DNA from 3 places in the Mesorhizobium sp. ISC25 genome. Region 2 is predicted to be linked to each of the others. Evidence: predicted binding sites of a transcription regulator. Region 2 holds the regulator's gene; each other region holds the start of a gene.

Region 1 (3,279 bases), 3.0 Mb from region 2:
CAGGCGGCAAGCGCCCCCTCAAGATCGGCAGGCGAAGCGGCAACGAAGCCGGCAAGCGTCGCCGCGTCCTCGATCGCCATCGCCGCGCCCTGTGCGGCAAACGGCGTCATCGCATGCGCCGCATCGCCGATCAGCGCGATGCCTTCCGGCGTCGTCCACCGCCGCTGCTCGACGGTGTGGATCGGCCATGCCGTCCACGGCGCCGCCTCGCTCGCCAGACGGGCCAGCGCCGGCGCGGTACCGCGCATGGCGCTGGCGAGGCTGGCGTGGTTGGCATTCCCCGACCAGTCTTCGGCGATGCGCTCGCCCTTGGTGAAGGCAGCGAGATTGAAGGCAGTGCCACGGCTGACCGGATAGGCGACCATATGGAAGCCGGGATAGAGGAAGGCGGTAACGCAATCGGCCGCACCGATCGCTGCAAAGGTTTGTCCGGCGGGGCTGTCGGCGACCACCGTGGCGCGCCAGGCAAGCTCGCCCGAAAACCGGCTCCTACCGAATTCGGCCGCCTTGCGGGCAAGCGTTTCTCGCACTGACGACCAGACGCCATCGGCGCCGATCAGCAGACAGCCAGCCTCGACCGTTTCGCCATCAACCGATGCAGTGACGGCAACACCTTTCGGTCCGGCTGTGATGTCGGTCACCCGCGAGCCAGCGATCAGATCGATACCGGGCTGCTCCGAAACTCGCTCCATCAGCGCTGACTGCAGATCGGCGCGGTGGGCAACGAGATAGGGCGCTCCCCAGCGCGTTTCGGCCGCCTGGCCAAGCGGTACGCGCGCCAGCTTGCGCAGCGTGGCGGCATCCTTGAGCACGACCGCCTCCGGCCGCACCGCCGTCGCCAGCAGCCGATCGAGTACGCCGAGCTGCCGTAGGATGCGCGTCGCGTTGGGTGAAAGCTGGATACCGGCGCCGGCAGCCTCGAGATGCTGCGCCTGTTCAAACAGTTTTATCCGATAGCCGCGCTCGGCGAAGGCCAGTGCCGCGGTCAGCCCGGCGACGCCCGCCCCGGCGATGACGACCTGCCGGGACTGCGTTTCTCGCATCAGGCTTGTCGCGGAAGAATCAGGCGGCCTGGTCGATATAGAGGCAGCCCGGCGGCTGCGTTTCCAATGCCTTCAGTTTTGGCGAATAGCGATAGAGCGTCGAGCAATAGGGGCAGACCTTTTCATTGTCGTCGCCCATATCGAGAAATACATGCGGGTGGTCGAAAGGCGGATTGGCGCCGGTGCACATGAATTCCTTGACGCCGATGTCGATTGCCGGATAGCCCGCATCGTTCTGGAAATGGGGAATGGAACCGCCTGCCATCGTCGCCTCCTGATCTTGTCGATTGCATCTGGATCATAACCCGTCTCTTTGCAAGATCGATGAAATGAAACTGTCGCAAAAGCCTGTCAGAGGATAAGTTAAGCCGGTTAACACCGTAATCCGCGGACGGGTGTGAGAAGAGCAGGAACTATGAACGAACTGAAGCCGGTGCAGAACGAATTCATCACCATAGAGGCTGCGAGCCGCGAAGGCGGCAATCCTGACCGCTTCGTCAACCGCGAGTTTTCCTGGCTGCAATTCAACCGCCGCGTGCTCGAGGAATCGCTGAACGCCAATCATCCGCTGCTCGAGCGCGTTCGCTTCCTGTCGATATCGGCAGCCAATCTCGACGAGTTCTTCATGGTCCGCGTCGCCGGTCTTGCCGGCCAGGTGCGCGAAGGCATCGTGCTGAAGAGCCCGGACGGCCGCACACCCGAGCAGCAGCTCGAACAGTTGCTGCGCGAGGTCGAGCGCCTGCAGGAGGACCAGCAGAACAGCCTTTCGGCGCTGATGCTGTTGCTCAACAAGGAAGGCATCGAAAGCATCACCCGCGATGCGCTGACTAAGGACGAGAAGACCTGGCTCGAGGACCATTTCCAGGAGCAGGTGTTTCCGGTCCTGACGCCGCTGTCGATCGACCCGGCGCATCCGTTTCCGTTCATTCCCAATCTCGGTTTCTCGATGGCGCTGCAATTGCGCCACCGCAAGAACGGCGAGGAAATGAGCGCGCTTTTGCGCCTGCCGGTGGCGCTGAGGCGCTTCATCCGCTTGCCGGATCGCAAGCATCACGTCCGCTTCATTCCGCTCGAAGAGGCGGTCAGTCTCTACATCGGCAAGCTGTTCCCCGGTTATGAGGTCAAGGGCTCCGGCACGTTCCGCATCATCCGCGACAGCGATATCGAGGTCGAGGAAGAATCCGAGGATCTGGTGCGTCTGTTCGAGACGGCGCTGAAGCGGCGACGCCGCGGCTCGGTCATCCGCATCGAGTTCGACAGGCTGATGCCGGCCGAATTGCGCGATTTCGTCGCCGGCGAGCTCGGCGTCTCGGCCAGCCGCATCAGCGTGCTTACCGGCCCGCTGGCGCTTAGCCAGATCTCGGAGATCGTCGCCGTCGCCCGCGACGATCTGAAGTTCACGCCCTACAATCCGCGCTTCCCCGAGCGCATCCGCGAGCACGGCGGCGATTGCTTTGCCGCCATCCGCGAGAAGGACATCATCGTCCACCACCCTTACGAATCCTTCGACGTGGTGGTGCAGTTCCTGCGCCAGGCGATGGCCGATCCGGAAGTGGTGGCGATCAAGCAGACGCTCTACCGCACCTCCAACGATAGCCCGATCGTACGCGCTCTGGTCGACGCCGCCGAGGCCGGCAAGTCGGTGACGGCGCTGGTCGAGCTCAAGGCGCGTTTCGACGAGGAGGCCAACATCCGCTGGGCCCGCGACCTCGAGCGCGCCGGCGTCCAGGTTGTCTTCGGTTTCCTCGAGCTCAAGACCCACGCGAAAATGTCGCTGGTGGTGCGGCGCGAGGACGGTAGGCTACGCAATTACGTGCATCTCGGCACCGGCAACTACCACCCGGTCACCGCACGCATCTACACCGACCTGTCCTTCTTCACCACCGACCCGACGATCGCGCGCGATGTCGCGCAATTGTTCAACTTCATCACCGGCTATGCCGAGCCGGCCGAGCAGATGCGGCTGGCCATATCGCCGTTCACGCTGCGCAACCGCATTCTCAAGCACATTTCGGACGAGATCGGCCACGCGCTGGATGGCAGGCCGGCTCGCATCTGGATGAAGATGAATGCGCTGGTCGATCCGATCATCATCGATGCGCTTTATGACGCCAGCCGTGCCGGCGTCGAGATCGATCTCGTCGTGCGCGGCATCTGCTGCCTGAGGCCGCAGGTGCCCGGCCTGTCGGAGAACATTAGGGTGAAGTCGATCGTCGGCCGCTTCCTCGAGCACAGC
Region 2 (3,279 bases):
GCCGCGGCAACCGGGAGGAAAGCAAACGATGTCGGTCGGAATCCGCCATGACGATTTGCGCCGGCGCAACCGGGCGATGGTGATCTCGGCGGTGCGCCGGGCCGGCCAGCCATCGCGTACTGAGATCGCAGCAACCACCGGCCTCAGTCATTCGACCATATCGGCGATCTCCTCCGACCTGATACGGGAAGGCATCCTCGCCGAGAGCAAGGCAAGTGAGCCCGTTTCGTTGAAACGCGGTCGTCCGCAGGTCGGCCTCGCCCTCAACCCGGAAGCGGCGGCGGTGCTGACCGTGGTTTTGTCGCTGAATTTCCTGTCGGCCGCCATTATCGACTATGCGGGACAGGTAGTCGCCGAGGAACAGCGCCGGCTGGACACGCTGACCATGCCGCGCGACGAACTGATCCGCGAATGCATGGCCATCGTCCGGCGCCGGCTCGAGGATCCAGACCTTGACGTCCGCAGTGTCGCCCGCATTGCCCTGGCGATTCAGGGCATTACCGACTCCCCTGCACGCGCCATGCTGTGGTCGCCGATCACGCCGCAGACCGATATCGCCTTTGCCGACATGCTGGAGGACGAATTCGGCATCCCGGCCACGGTGGAGAACGACTGCAATATGATGGCGGTGGCTTTGCGCTGGCGCGATCCGGATCGCTATCGCGACGACTTCATCGCCATCCTGCTTTCGCACGGCATCGGCATGGGGCTGGTGCTCAAGGGCGAGCTGTTCACCGGCACGCATTCCTCGGGCGGCGAGTTTGGCCACATGATCCATCGTCCGGGCGGCGCGCTCTGCCGTTGCGGACGACGCGGCTGCATCGAGGCCTACGCCGGCAATTACGCCATCTGGCGCAACGCCAGGCAGATGAGCGAAGACAGCGAACCCATCGCCGACGTCAGCGACGCCGACATGCGCGCACTGGCGGCCCGGGCACGCGAGAAAGATGGGCCGGAACGCGAGGCCTACCGCAAGGCCGGCGAAGCGCTGGGTTTCGGTCTCGGCTCGCTGTTCGCGCTGATCGATCCGGCGCCGGTCGCGATGGTCGGCGCCAGTGCCGCCGCCTTCGATCTGATCGAGCCGGCCTTGCGCCAGGCCATCGCCCAGACCGCCGGCGGCCAGCATTCGGGCTCGATCTCCTTCGACACCGAACCAAACGAATTGCCGCTGATCCGCGAAGGCTGTGCGATGCGGGCGTTAAGCTTCGTCGACCAGGAGATTTTCGCGCCGGGCGCGCAAATGAGGCCCCGCGTCAGAAAGAACGTAGCCTGATCCGGCGGATCAATCTTCCCTGATCGCGTAGCCGGCACCGCGGATGGTGCGGATGACATCAGGCATGCGGCCGTTGTTGACCGCTTTGCGCAGCCGGCCGACATGCACGTCGACGGTGCGTTCGTCGATATAGATCGTCTCGCCCCAGACATTATCGAGCAACTGGCTGCGCGAGAAGACGCGGCCCGGATGCCGCATCATGAACTCGAGCAACCGGAATTCGGTCGGCCCGAGCCTGATTTCGCTCTTCTTGCGATAGACCCTGTGCGATTCGCGATCGAGCACGATGTCGCCGACCTTCAGCACGCTGGACAGCACTTCCGGCTTGGCGCGCCGCAGCAGCGCCTTGACTCTCGCCATGAATTCCGGTGTCGAAAACGGTTTGACCAGATAGTCGTCGGCGCCGGTCGAAAGACCGCGCACCCGGTCGCTCTCCTCGCCGCGCGCGGTCAGCATGATGATCGGCAGCCGCTCGGTTTCGGGGCGCACCCGCAACCGGCGGCAGAGCTCGATGCCGGAAACCGCTGGTATCATCCAGTCGAGCACCAGAAGATCGGGCACATTCTCCTGCAAACGGATCTCGGCTTCGTCGCCGCGTGTCACCACCTCGACCTGGTAGCCTTCGGATTCGAGATTGTAGCGGAGCAGCACACCCAACGGCTCCTCGTCCTCCACCACCATTATGCGTGGTGCGATCATCGACTGGGCACCCCCATCATGTCACCGGCGTGGACATTGTCGTTTCGTCCTGCTTCGGACGATTGACCGGCAATTGCTCGCCGGTCAGCACATAATACGCATTTTCGGCGATGTTGGTGACATGGTCGCCGATCCGCTCCAGATTCTTGGCGCAGAACAGCAGGTGCGTGCAAGCGGTGATGTTGCGCGGATCTTCCATCATGTAGGTCAACAGCTCGCGGAACACGGACGTGTATTTGACGTCGATGCGCTCGTCGGCGGCACGCAGCTTGGCCAACCCGGCCGCATCGTCTGCAGCATATTCCTCGATGACGCCCTGCACCTGGATGAGCACCAGCTGCGCCATCGCGTCGATGGAATGCGACAGGTCGCGCGGTGTGACGTTGAGCCCGACCGCACTCACACGCTTGGCGATGTTCTTGGCAAGGTCGCCGATGCGTTCGAGGTCGCCGGCCATACGGATCGCTCCGACCACATGGCGAAGATCGTGGGCCATCGGCTGGCGTTTGGCGATCAGGGTGATGGCGCGATCGTCCAGTTCGCGTTGACGCGCATCCATGATGGCATCGTCGGAAACGACGCGTTGCGCCAGCACATTGTCGGAATTCAACAGGGCCTTGGTTGCCCCGCCGACCATCGAACCGGCGAGGTCGGCCATGTCGCGGATCAGCTTGCTGATCTGCTCGAGATCCTCGTCGAAAGAAGCGACTGTGTGTTCGCCCATGGTCCTGTCCTCATATGCATGATCGGAACGGCTCAGCCGAAGCGGCCGGTGATGTAATCCTGCGTGCGCTTCTCGCGGGGCGACGTGAAGATCTTCTCGGTCCGGTCGAACTCGACCAGTTCACCCAGATACATGAAGGCTGTCTGGCGCGACACGCGTGCCGCCTGCTGCATGTTGTGCGTAACGATGACGATCGTGTAGTCGGCTTGCAATTCGTCGATCAGTTCCTCGATCTTGGCGGTCGACAACGGGTCGAGTGCGGACGCCGGTTCGTCGAGCAGAATGACTTCCGGCTTCACGGCCACGGTGCGGGCGATGCAGAGCCGCTGCTGCTGGCCGCCGGACAGGCTCAGGCCGCTGGCGTTGAGCTTGTCCTTGACCTCGCTCCACAGCGCGGCGCGCTTCAATGCCTGTTCGACGCGGCCGTCCATCTCGGACTTGCCGAGGTTCTCGTAGAGCCTGACGCCGAAGGCGATATTCTCGTAGATCGACATCGGGAACGGCGTCGGCTTCTGGAACACCATGCCGATCTTGGTCCTCAGGAGGTTGAGATCCTGCGACCGGTCGAGAATGTTCTGGCCGT
Region 3 (3,279 bases), 2.8 Mb from region 2:
CCTTCTTGGCAGCCTTCTGCCGGTCGCGTTCCTTGCGTTCCTGACCGTAGTTCGGTGCTCGTGCCATATCGTTTCCTTTCATTGTGCTTGGCCTTTGCCTAGGAGCATTGGGCCGCAAACACAACACCGCAAGGCACGATAGGCTCCATATCTCGGCGCAGTCCGGCGAGCCCCGCTTCAGGGCGTTTTTTCAGGCGCCGTCCCGGTCGAGGACGAGATCGGCGGGCCCGAACCGGTCCTTTGCCGTGAATTGCTGGTGCCAGTAGGGATAGAGCACGGGCGGCCTGCTGACCACGTCGAGGCGTGTGCGCTCCTCGTCGCCGAGCACCAGGCTTGCAGCGGCGATATTGTCCTTGAAATGCGCTTCGGTTCGTCCGCCGATCACCAGCGAACTGACGGCGGGCCGGCCAAGCAGCCAGGCAAGCGCCACCTGCGCCGCCGACACGCCGTGGTTCTTGCCGATATCGATCAGCACGTCGACGATCCGCCACAGCCGGTCCTCGTCGCGGATCGGCGGTTCCGACCAGCCGCTGAGCTGGCGGGCAGTCGGCTGGTCACGGTGGTATTTGCCGGACAGCAACCCGCCGGCAAGCGGGCTCCAGACCAGCACGCCGAGCCCCTGGTCGACCGAGATCGGCAACAATTCATATTCGGCCTCGCGCGCTTCCAGCGTGTAATGGATCTGCTGTGTGACGAAGCGCGGCTGGTGATGACGGTCGCTGATCCCCAGCCCCTTCATAACTTGCCAGCCGGAATAATTGGAGCAGCCGACATAACGGACCTTGCCCTGCGCGACCAGCGTGTCGAGCGCGGCGATGGTTTCCTCAAGCGGTGTCAGGCCATCCCACTCGTGGAGGAAATAGATGTCGATGACATCCGTCCTGAGCCGCTTAAGGCTCCTTTCGCATTCGCGGACCAAATGGTAGCGCGACAGGCCTTCATCATTGGGGCCTTTGCCGATCCGCATGCGCGCCTTGGAGGCGATCAACACGTCGCCCTTGCGCTTGCCGCCGAGCGCCTCGCCGATGATCTCTTCCGACACCCCGTTCGAATAGACGTTGGCGGTGTCGATGACATTGACGCCGGCATCGATGCAAAGGTCGATCATCCGGCGCGCCTCGTCGAGATCGGTCTTGCCGACCGCCGAAAACGCGCCGCCGCCGCCGAACGTCATGGTGCCCATTGTCAGCGTCGAAACCTTCAGCCCGGAACGGCCGAGAGTGCGGTATTCCATGTCGTATCCTCACGATTTATCGGGAAAGGGCGTTGCAAACGACAGCCCTGAATGAACCGGGCATTTGTAGGATAATTCGTTCCGCTTGTCGCCCCGTGTTACAGGGGCAACATCGATCACATCTTCCGGATTGAACGCACAGCCAGCGCAGTAGTGGCTGCAATAAAACCGTCATTGCCGGCCTATACTAACATCGGTCCAGCGCTTCGATTTCCGGCCGCCGGGCCGGGCGGCAGAGCGCCTGACAGCGGCCGGCAAGGCCTGTAAGCGGAGCAGCGCAAATGACCGAGATAAAACAGAATTCCCCGGCCAGGGACTGGCTGGAAGCGGAACTCGCCGACACGCTCGATGAAGACTATGAGCTGGAAATCTCGGAGCCGGCGCTGTCGATGGAGATCGCCAAGATCTACAAGAATGCGCATCCGCCATCGATCGACCGCCTGCAGTATTTTCGCGATCTCATCACGCTGCAATCCGAATTGATCAAGCTGCAATCCTGGGTCGCCTATCACAAGAAGAAGCTCGTCGTGGTCTTCGAGGGCCGCGACTCGGCGGGCAAGGGTGGCGTTATCAAGCGCATCACCCAGAGGCTTAATCCGCGCATCTGCCGCGTCGCAGCACTTCCGGCGCCGACCGAGCGCGAGAAGTCGCAATGGTATTTCCAGCGCTACGTTCCGCATCTGCCGGCCGGCGGCGAGATCGTGCTGTTCGACCGCTCTTGGTACAACCGCTCGGGCGTCGAGCGGGTAATGGGCTTTGCCCAGCCGGATCAGGTCGAGGAGTTCTTCCGCGACGTTCCGGATTTCGAACGCATGCTGGTCCGCTCAGGCATTACGCTCGTCAAATACTGGTTTTCGATCACCGACGAGGAGCAGCAGATGCGCTTTTTGATGCGCATCCACGACCCGATGAAGCAATGGAAACTATCACCGATGGACCTCCAGTCGCGCGTGCGCTGGGAGCAGTACACCAAGGCCAAGGAAGAGACCTTCGCCCGCACCAATATCCCGGAAGCCCCGTGGTTCATCGTCGAGGGCAACGACAAGAAGCGGGCACGGCTGAACTGCATTGACCATCTCCTCAAGCAAATGCCCTATGAGGAGGTGCCGCACGAGGAGATCACGCTGCCGGAGCGCGTCTTCAATCCCGAATACGAGCGCCAGGTACTGCCGCGCGAACTGTATGTGCCGGAGAAGTACTGACTAAAGCGGCGAGGAGGGCGCTGCCTCCGTGGCGGCGCCCTGCAACAAGCTAGGTGCGCTCGATGATGACGTGCGTGGCCTTCGGCGTCGCGACCTGCTCGCTGCAGCGATAGCCGAGCTTGGGCGTATCGATGCCGGCAAAAAGGCTCTCGCCGGCGCCTAGCAGGACCGGTGAGATCGCCAGATGCATTTCGTCGATGAGCTTTTCCTGGAGATATTGCCGGATCGTGGCGACGCCGCCGCCGAGCCGTACGTCCTTGCCGTCAGCCGCTGCTTTCGCCTTTTGCAGCGCTGAGTGGATGCCGTCGGTCACGAAATAGAAGGTCGTGCCGCCCTCCATGACAATGGGATCACGTGGATGGTGCGTGAGCACGAAGACCGGCACATGGTAGGGCGGGTTGTCACCCCACCAGCCTTTCCAGCTGTCATCCGGCCATTCGCCGCGGATCGGCCCAAACATGTTGCGGCCGAGGATCCATGCGCCGACATTTTCGAAGCTGCGTGCCGCGAACGCCTCATCAGTGTCCGTGGTCCCGCCATCCTTGCCGAGGACCATCTTGCGGAAGGTGCGGGTGCCGAACATCCATTCGTGCAGGGCTTCCCCGCCAACACCCAGCGGGTTCTTCAGGTCTTGGTCGGGACCGGCGCCGAAGCCGTCGATCGACAGGGTGAAAGCGCTGACGCGAAGTTTGGACATGAGAGCCTCCTCGATAACCAATTGTGAGATGCAAGCAGTCATCGGGGTAGCTTAACTGATTGCATTTTGCAAGCGGTATTTTGAATCGCCGGTGGGGCGATCACTTCCAAATCATGTTGGAATAACCAATCTCAATGTCGGCGCCG

Evidence for each region. Region 2 encodes PhoB, which activates phosphate uptake and scavenging genes when phosphate is short. Its sites were predicted from a motif close to TGTCATNNANCTGTCAT; they were not measured.
Region 1: the regulator PhoB is predicted to act here: its motif matches at 1,369-1,385, upstream of RQ479_RS09740 (RNA degradosome polyphosphate kinase).
Region 3: the regulator PhoB is predicted to act here: its motif matches at 1,393-1,409, upstream of ppk2 (polyphosphate kinase 2).

Annotation. Positions count from the first base shown of each region.
Region 1 is NZ_CP135441.1:1,920,289-1,923,567, reverse strand. It holds gene RQ479_RS09750 (FAD-dependent monooxygenase) at 1-1,043, opposite strand, end outside; gene RQ479_RS09745 (zinc-finger domain-containing protein) at 1,063-1,308, opposite strand; gene RQ479_RS09740 (RNA degradosome polyphosphate kinase) at 1,459-3,279, shown strand, end outside.
Region 2 is NZ_CP135441.1:5,401,446-5,404,724, reverse strand. It holds gene RQ479_RS26530 (ROK family protein) at 29-1,273, shown strand; gene phoB (phosphate regulon transcriptional regulator PhoB) at 1,283-1,972, opposite strand; gene phoU (phosphate signaling complex protein PhoU) at 1,989-2,696, opposite strand; gene pstB (phosphate ABC transporter ATP-binding protein PstB) at 2,729-3,279, opposite strand, start outside.
Region 3 is NZ_CP135441.1:1,707,958-1,711,236, reverse strand. It holds gene RQ479_RS08755 (hypothetical protein) at 1-67, opposite strand, end outside; gene RQ479_RS08750 (aldo/keto reductase) at 191-1,234, opposite strand; gene ppk2 (polyphosphate kinase 2) at 1,516-2,436, shown strand; gene RQ479_RS08740 (dihydrofolate reductase family protein) at 2,486-3,133, opposite strand.